Linked DNA regions of Dongshaea marina. The protein of the gene in region 1 interacts with the protein of each later gene in a pairwise test. Links are inferred from orthologs where the notes say so. Each region holds a gene or a part of one and is shown on either strand. Other genes may lie near its edges.

Region 1 (4,126 bases):
CAGGATTGCCGGATATACCCGAGGATACCCACGACATCGGGGCCTTCTATAACAACGGCCCCAGGTTGCACGAGTTTTTGCAGGATATCCATGCCAAAGTGTTGTCACGCTATGACTGTATGACGGTCGGCGAGTGCCCGGGGGCGACCGCCGAAGATGCCCTGCTATTGTGCGGCGAAGATAGACGGGAGCTTCAGACCCTGTTCCATTTCGAGGCAATGGATGTGGATAAGCGTTCTGCTGAGCATTACGAGGTCGGCAAGGTTAGTGTACCTAAGCTCAGGGAGGTGATGCAGAAGTGGCATGACACCCTGTATGGTAAATCCTGGAATAGTGCCTACCTGATGAACCACGATCAACCACGCAGCGTCTCGCGATTCGGGGATGATGATCGCTACCGGATCGAATCGGCGAAGATGCTGGCAACCTTCCAGCTCACCCAGTGGGGGACTCCCTATATCTACCAGGGAGAGGAGATCGGCATGACCAACTGCCACTTCGAGCCACAAGAGTTTCGGGATATTCAGATGATTAACTATTATCGGGAGCAGCGGGAACTTGGCAAGAGCAAGGAGGAGCTATTGCCCGGCCTGCTCTACAAGGGGCGGGATAACTCAAGAACTCCGATGCAGTGGGACAGCAGCAAAAATGCAGGCTTCTCCAGCTCCGACAACACCTGGATCAAGATCAACCCCAACTACCCTGCCATCAATGTGGATGCCGCTGAGCGCGATCCCGAATCGATCCTTCACTATTACCGCAGCGCTATCGCCCTGCGTAAGGCTCATCCGATATTGACCTATGGCAGGCAGGAGCTGATCGAGCTTGGGGATGATGCTCTCTACGGCTACCTGCGTAAGGATGAGCAGGAGGAGCTGTGGGTGATCTTAAGCTTCGATGCCGGGGAGAAACCGATCCGGCTCAAGGGACTCAACCAGTGTCAGCCTCTGCTGGGTAACTATCCGGCGCCAAGCCTTAAAGAGGAGCAGCTGACCCTGCGTCCCTATGAGGCCCTGGTGCTAAAGCGACACTAACACGGAAAAAACGTAATAAAAAAGCCAGCATCTGCTGGCTTTTTTCACCCAGAGATCAAAGAGCTTTACTCTTCATCACTGTCGCTGTCTTGCTGCTGAGAAGGGGTTTCCTCAGTCGCTTCACCGGCCATATCCGCTGGCAGCTCCTGATCCTCCTCATCCGAAGGCTCATCAATCCGCTGCAAACCAACCACCTGCTCATCATCCCCGGTACGGATCAAACGAACTCCGGCGGTGTTACGACCAATGACACTCACCTCGTGAACCCGGGTTCTTACCAAAGTGCCACCATTGGTGATCAGCATGATCTCGTCTTTTTCGACCACCTGAACCGCTCCGACCACCAGGCCGTTACGCTCGGTCACCTTGATCGAGACCACCCCCTGGGTTGCCCGGCTCTTGGCAGGGTACTCATCCAGGGCAGTCCGCTTACCGTAGCCATTGGCGGTCACCGTCAGGATCTCACCCTCGCCACGCGGTACGATCAGAGAAACCACCTTGCTGCCATCGGCAAGCTTGATCCCACGCACCCCGGTTGCGGTCCGGCCCATAGGACGAATGGCCAACTGCTCATTGCCCTCATCATCGAGCTTCACCGCACCGCTCTCGCTGTCACGAACCTTTTCGTTAAAGCGCACCACCTTACCGGCATCAGAGAACAGCATGATGTCATCTTCACCCGTGGTGATATCCACCCCGATCAGCTCATCCCCCTCATTGAGGTTCAAGGCAATGATCCCGGCAGAACGCGGACGGCTATAGGCCGACAGCGGTGTCTTCTTCACCGTACCGGATGCGGTCGCCATCAGGATATATTTATCATCATCGTATGCCTGTACCGGCAGAATTGCGGTGATCCGCTCCCCCTCCTCCAGAGGCAACAGGTTCACAATCGGTCGGCCACGGGCGGCACGGGTCGCCTCTGGCAGCTGGTAGACTTTGAGCCAGTAGAGGCGTCCGCGACTCGAGAAGCACAGGATGGTGTCATGGGTATTGGCCACCAGCAGGCGCTCAACAAAATCCTCCTCCTTGATCCGGGTCGCCGACTTACCGCGTCCACCACGGCGCTGCGCCTCATAGTCGGTCAGCGGCTGATATTTCACGTAGCCCTGGTGAGACAGGGTCACCACTACATCTTCCGGGGTGATCAGATCTTCGATATTGATCTCGGCGCTGGAGGTGGTGATCTCAGTCTTACGCTCATCGCCGTAACCGGCCTTGACCGCTTCCAGCTCTTCACAGATCACTTCCATCAGGCGTACGCTGTCGCTGAGGATCCGCATCAATTCTGCGATCTGTTCCAGGATCTCCTGGTATTCGCCGATAATCTTCTCATGCTCAAGACCGGTCAGTTTCTGCAGGCGCAGATCCAAAATCGCCTGGGCCTGGACCTCGGTCAGATAGTAGAGGCCGTCCCGGATCCCGAACTCAGGTTCCAGCCACTCGGGGCGCGCCGCATCATCTCCGGCCTTTTCCAGCATGCCGGCAACCTGTCCCAGCTCCCAGCCCTGGCCGACCAGTGCTTCTTTCGCGGCGGCAGGGGTGGGTGATTTGCGGATCACTTCAATCACAGGATCCAGGTTCGCCAATGCGATCGACAGACCTTCCAAAATGTGGGCTCGATCCCGAGCCTTACGCAGCTCAAAAATACTCCGGCGAGTCACCACTTCACGACGGTGCTGGATAAACGCCTTGAGCACCTCTTTGAGATTGAGGATCTTAGGCTGACCATCGGCCAGAACCACCATGTTGATCCCGAACACCACCTGCATCTGGGTGTGGGCATAGAGGTTATTCAGCACTACATCGGCCATCTCACCGCGCTTGAGCTCGATGACCATCCGCATCCCTTCACGGTCCGACTCATCACGCAGCGCACTGATCCCCTCCAGGCGCTTATCTTTTACCAGCTCGGCAATCTTCTCGATCAAGCGGGCCTTATTGACCTGATAGGGCAGCTCGGTAACCACGATCCGCTCACGACCGCTGTCCATCTGCTCGATTTCAGTGCGGGCCCGAATATAGATCTTGCCGCGCCCGGTACGATAGGCCTGCAAAATACCACTGCGACCATTAATGATGGCTCCGGTTGGGAAATCCGGACCCGGAATGTATTCCATCAGCTCATCACAGCTGAGATCTTCATTGGCGATCAGCGCCAGACAGCCATCGATCACCTCGTTGAGGTTGTGAGGTGGGATGTTAGTCGCCATCCCCACCGCAATCCCCGATGAACCGTTGACCAGAAGATTCGGAACTCGGGTCGGAAGAACCGCAGGGATCTGCTCGGTTCCATCATAGTTAGGAACCCAATCAACCGTCTCTTTATCCAGATCGGCCAGCAGCTCATGAGCAATCTTATCCATGCGTACTTCGGTGTAACGCATCGCTGCCGCAGAGTCACCATCGACCGAACCGAAGTTCCCCTGGCCATCGACCAGGGTATAACGCATCGAGAAGTCCTGGGCCAAACGGACTATGGTGTCATAAACCGCCGTATCACCATGGGGGTGATATTTACCGATGACATCACCGACCACACGTGCAGATTTCTTGTATGGCTTGTTCCAGTCATTGCTGAGCTCATTCATCGCAAACAGCACACGCCTGTGTACCGGTTTGAGGCCGTCACGTACATCCGGTAGTGCACGGCCTACGATGACACTCATCGCATATTCCAGATAGGAGCTCTTTAGCTCCTCCTCAATATTAATCGGCAGGATCTCATTAGCCTGATCGCTCATATGTGCCTTAATCCCCAACCTGTTATCAATTTTTTAGCAGTAGCGCATGATACCACAGAAAAGCCGCTCGAAGCAGTCCTGAATTGACTTGACATACCAGCTTTAAACAACTCAGCTCCCGAGAGATCAAGGATAATTTCTGTGAGTCTCACCCTAGGGTATACTGTCCCTCTTCCTGATGCGCAAAGTAAGAGAAATGGAATGAATATCGATCCTCAAGAGATAGAGAAATTTGAGGCCATGGCCCACTCCTGGTGGGATGAGCAGGGTGAGTTTAAGGCGCTTCACCAACTGAACCCTGTGCGCCTGGACTGGATCACTGAAAAATGTGATGGCTTGTTTGATAAG
Region 2 (4,009 bases), 3.3 Mb from region 1 along the record:
ACTCGTTGCGGCATCATAGTTGCGGATGAGCAATTGATCGCGACCATCAGGAATATCAACGGCATGATCAATCTGGCTCCCGGTGCAATCGGGCCCCGGCTACTGCTGAACTCAATCAAAAATCGCAAGCTGCTGGAACTGGCTGATCACACAATTCGTCCCTACTACCAGGAGCGCTGTAACCAGGCGATCGCCCTGCTCAGGCACAAGATCAGCGACAAAAGGGTATTGCTCCATCAACCCGAAGGTTCGCTGTTCTTATGGCTATGGCTAAAAAACCTTCCTGTCACCTCCTTTGAGCTCTACAAGAAACTAAAAGACAGGGGGCTGCTGGTGGTTCCCGGTGAGCCATTTTTTAGTGGAGTTGATGATAAGAGCTGGCCACATCAAAGCCAATGTTTACGTCTAAACTACACTCAACCTCTTGATGAGCTTGAGAAGGGCTACCAGATCCTGGCTGATACCCTGAGCGATATCGGTTATCTATAACCCCGAGAAAAGAAGCCACAAGCAATAAAAAAGGAGCCCGAAGGCTCCTTTTTTTATTCGCTAAAAGCTTAAATCAGATATCCAGGTTTGCCACTTTCAGGGCATTTTCTTCGATGAACTGGCGACGCGGCTCAACGTGATCTCCCATCAGGGTCGCAAACAGTTGGTCCGCAGCAACCGCATCTTCGATGGTCACCCGCAGCATTCGACGAACCTCAGGATCCATGGTGGTCTCCCACAGCTGCTCAGGATTCATCTCACCGAGTCCCTTATAGCGCTGGATGCTCACACCCCGAGCTCCTTCATTCATCAGCCAGTTGAGGCCATCCTCAAAGTTTGCGATCGGCATCCGCTTTTCACCGCGGCTCACATAGCTACCCTCTTCGAGCAGTGAAGCCAGCTTCTCACCCAGCTGCAAAATACGTGAGTATTCACCGGAAGCAAAGAAGTCGTAGCTCAGAGGATTCGCATGCTCAATACCATGCTGACGGATCATCACCACAGGCAGATAGATGCCACGCTCCTCATCAAGCTTGGCAGTCACTGAGTAATCACAGCCATTAACCTTGCCTTCACACAGTGCCAGCTCCAGCTCTTTACACCAGGTTTCTACCACTGATTGCTCATTCAAAGACTCAATTGCCAGAGCCGATTGATAGATCAATTGGTTCAAAACCACAGATGGAATACGCCGGGACAGGCGCTCGATCAGCTTCTGAACCTTACGATATTCGGCAATCAGCTTCTCCAGAGGCTCACCACTAATCCCGGGAGCCGACTCATTGACATGCAGTGCGGCACGATCCAGGGCCATGGTGGTCTTGTATTCGAGCAGAGCCAGTTCATCTTTGAGGTATTGCTCCTGCTTACCCTTTTTGACTTTATACAGAGGTGGCTGAGCAATATAAACATAGCCGCGCTCGATTAGCTCCGGCATCTGACGGTAGAAGAAGGTAAGCAACAGGGTCCGAATGTGCGCACCATCGACGTCCGCATCGGTCATGATGATGACGTTGTGATAGCGCATCTTGTCCGGATCATACTCATCCCGGCCGATGCCGCAGCCCAGAGCCGTGATCAAAGTTGCCACCTCCTGAGAGGAGAGCATCTTATCAAAGCGAGCTTTTTCAACGTTGAGGATCTTACCCTTAAGTGGCAAGATCGCCTGGTTTTTCCGGTTACGACCCTGTTTGGCGCTACCACCTGCCGAGTCACCCTCCACTATGTAGAGTTCTGAAAGTGCCGGATCCTTCTCCTGGCAATCAGCCAGTTTGCCGGGCAGACCGGCCAGATCCAGTGCTCCCTTGCGGCGAGTCATCTCACGCGCCTTGCGCGCAGCCTCACGCGCCCGCGCGGCATCGATGATTTTTGAAACCACCGAGCGTGCATCCTGAGGGTTTTCCAGAAGATAATCACTGAGCTTTTCACCCATGGTCTGCTCAACGGCGGTCTTCACTTCAGAGGAGACCAACTTATCCTTGGTCTGAGAAGAGAACTTGGGATCCGGAACCTTCACCGAAATAATGGCGGTCAAACCTTCCCGGGCATCATCACCGGATGCAGAGGTCTTGGCTTTCTTGCTATAACCCTCTTTATCCATGAAGTTATTCAGTGTTCGGGTCAGTGCGGCACGGAAGCCCGCCAGGTGTGTTCCACCATCGCGCTGAGGAATGTTATTGGTAAAACAAAAGATATTCTCCTGATAGGCATCATTCCACTGCAGGGCGACTTCAACGCTGATCCCATCGTCACGCTCCATATTAAAGTGCAAAACCTTCTGATGGATCGGCGTCTTGCTACGATTGAGATATTCAATGAATGCCTGAATCCCGCCCTCGTAGCAGAAATGATCTTCACGGTTCTCCCGCTCATCAATCAGGCGAATTGACACCCCCGAGTTAAGGAAAGAGAGCTCACGCAGCCGCTTGGCCAGGATGTCGTAGTGGAAGTTGGTATCAGAGAAGATCTCTTCACTTGGCCAGAAGCGGATCTCAGTACCTGAGGACTCGGTGCTTCCAACCTCCTTGAGAGGCTCCAGAGGCTCCCCTAAGTGATAGTTCTGCTCATGGATATGCCCCTGGCGACGAATAATCATCTGCAGACGATCGGACAGGGCATTTACCACGGAAACCCCGACCCCGTGCAGACCACCTGATACCTTATAGGAGTTATCATCAAACTTACCACCGGCATGCAGTACCGTCATGATAACTTCGGCCGCCGAACGCCCCTCTTCCGGGTGCATATCCACAGGAATACCGCGACCATCATCTTTAACCGAGACAGATCCGTCCGCATGGATGGTGACTATGATGTCACTACAATGACCCGCTAATGCCTCATCAATCGCATTATCGACCACCTCAAATACCATGTGATGCAGGCCGGTTCCATCATCGGTGTCCCCGATATACATTCCCGGACGCTTACGCACCGCATCCAGACCTTTTAATACCTTAATACTTGAGGAGTTATAACTGTTATCAGCACTCATCGCTTGCTCTCACACTTCGGGATATCTCAGAAATCCTGCCATGTTCCACGTGAAACATCTTATCAGCCCGGGCAACCAGCTCGGGATCAAGATGATCAAGATCAATGGCTGTGACAAAGATTTGAGAATCGCTCTGTTGTAACCGTTCCATCAATAGATGGCGCTTTTCTGAGTCGAGCTCAGAGGCAAAATCATCGATTAAGAAAATAACTTTCTTATCGCCCTGTGCTGAGAGGTAACAACCCTGCGCCAGGCGCATCGCACATACCATCAGCTTCAGTTGTCCTCTCGACAGGATGTCGCAAACAGGAACACCATTTGCCTTTAGCCGGAGATCGGCCTTATGGGCCCCGGTGCTGGTATAGCCCAGCACCCGATCCCGTTCAAAATTTGCCTGAAGAAGCTCTCCGAGGGATTTTTCATGATCCCACCCCTGATAATAATCAAGAGAAACTTCATACTCAGGAAGAAAAAATCCAATAAAATCAACAGCTTGCGAGAAAAATCCTTCGCAATATTCCGCCCTTTTTTCCGCGATCTCTTCACTAATCCGGGTCAGCTCCTGATCCCAGAAACCGAGCGCCTGATAACCGCGGCTCTGCTTAAGCTGTGCATTACGCTGCTTAAGAAGCCGGCTAAACTGTTTCCACAAGGGGTGAAAGCTATTGTCCTGGTAGAACACTCCCCAGTCGATAAAGGATCGCCTGAGTTTAGGGCCACCACTGAGCAACTCACCCCCCTGGGGATCGATCAATTGTACCGGCAATAGCCTGGCAAGGGCCGCAAGGCTATCCGCGGATTGGCCGCCAATCTTTAGCTGGGACACCCCCGATCGACTCCGCTCCATGCCGATCGCCAGCTCAGTTGCAGCATCCTCATCGGACAAGCGCCCGAACAATACATAGGCCGACTCCCCATGACGGATGATCCGACTAGCCCTGTGGGAGCGAAATGAACGCCCATACCCCAGGCAGTGGATCGCCTCCAGCAAACTGGTCTTACCACTTCCGTTATTCCCGGTCAGCA

The links.
Region 2: the proteins of gyrA (region 1) and gyrB interact in binary tests that used the Escherichia coli proteins (3 or more experiments, as listed by UniProt). The link is inferred for Dongshaea marina from one-to-one orthologs.

The regions. Positions count from the first base shown.
Region 1 is NZ_CP028897.1:3,334,412-3,338,537, forward strand. Bases 900-4,126 are described here. They hold gyrA (DNA gyrase subunit A), read right to left. Parts: upstream 3,779-4,126; coding sequence 1,100-3,778; downstream 900-1,099. Other genes in these bases: DB847_RS15610 (alpha-glucosidase), read left to right, coding at 900-1,034; ubiG (bifunctional 2-polyprenyl-6-hydroxyphenol methylase/3-demethylubiquinol 3-O-methyltransferase UbiG), read left to right, coding at 3,980-4,126. Outside these bases: more of DB847_RS15610, read left to right, coding at 1-899. UniProt on the Escherichia coli protein: A type II topoisomerase that negatively supercoils closed circular double-stranded (ds) DNA in an ATP-dependent manner to maintain chromosomes in an underwound state.
Region 2 is NZ_CP028897.1:2,248-6,256, reverse strand. What follows is about bases 274-3,383. They hold gyrB (DNA topoisomerase (ATP-hydrolyzing) subunit B), read right to left. Parts: upstream 2,984-3,383; coding sequence 563-2,983; downstream 274-562. Other genes in these bases: recF (DNA replication/repair protein RecF), read right to left, coding at 2,973-3,383; DB847_RS00025 (valine--pyruvate transaminase), read left to right, coding at 274-489. Outside these bases: more of DB847_RS00025, read left to right, coding at 1-273; more of recF, read right to left, coding at 3,384-4,009. UniProt on the Escherichia coli protein: DNA gyrase negatively supercoils closed circular double-stranded DNA in an ATP-dependent manner to maintain chromosomes in an underwound state.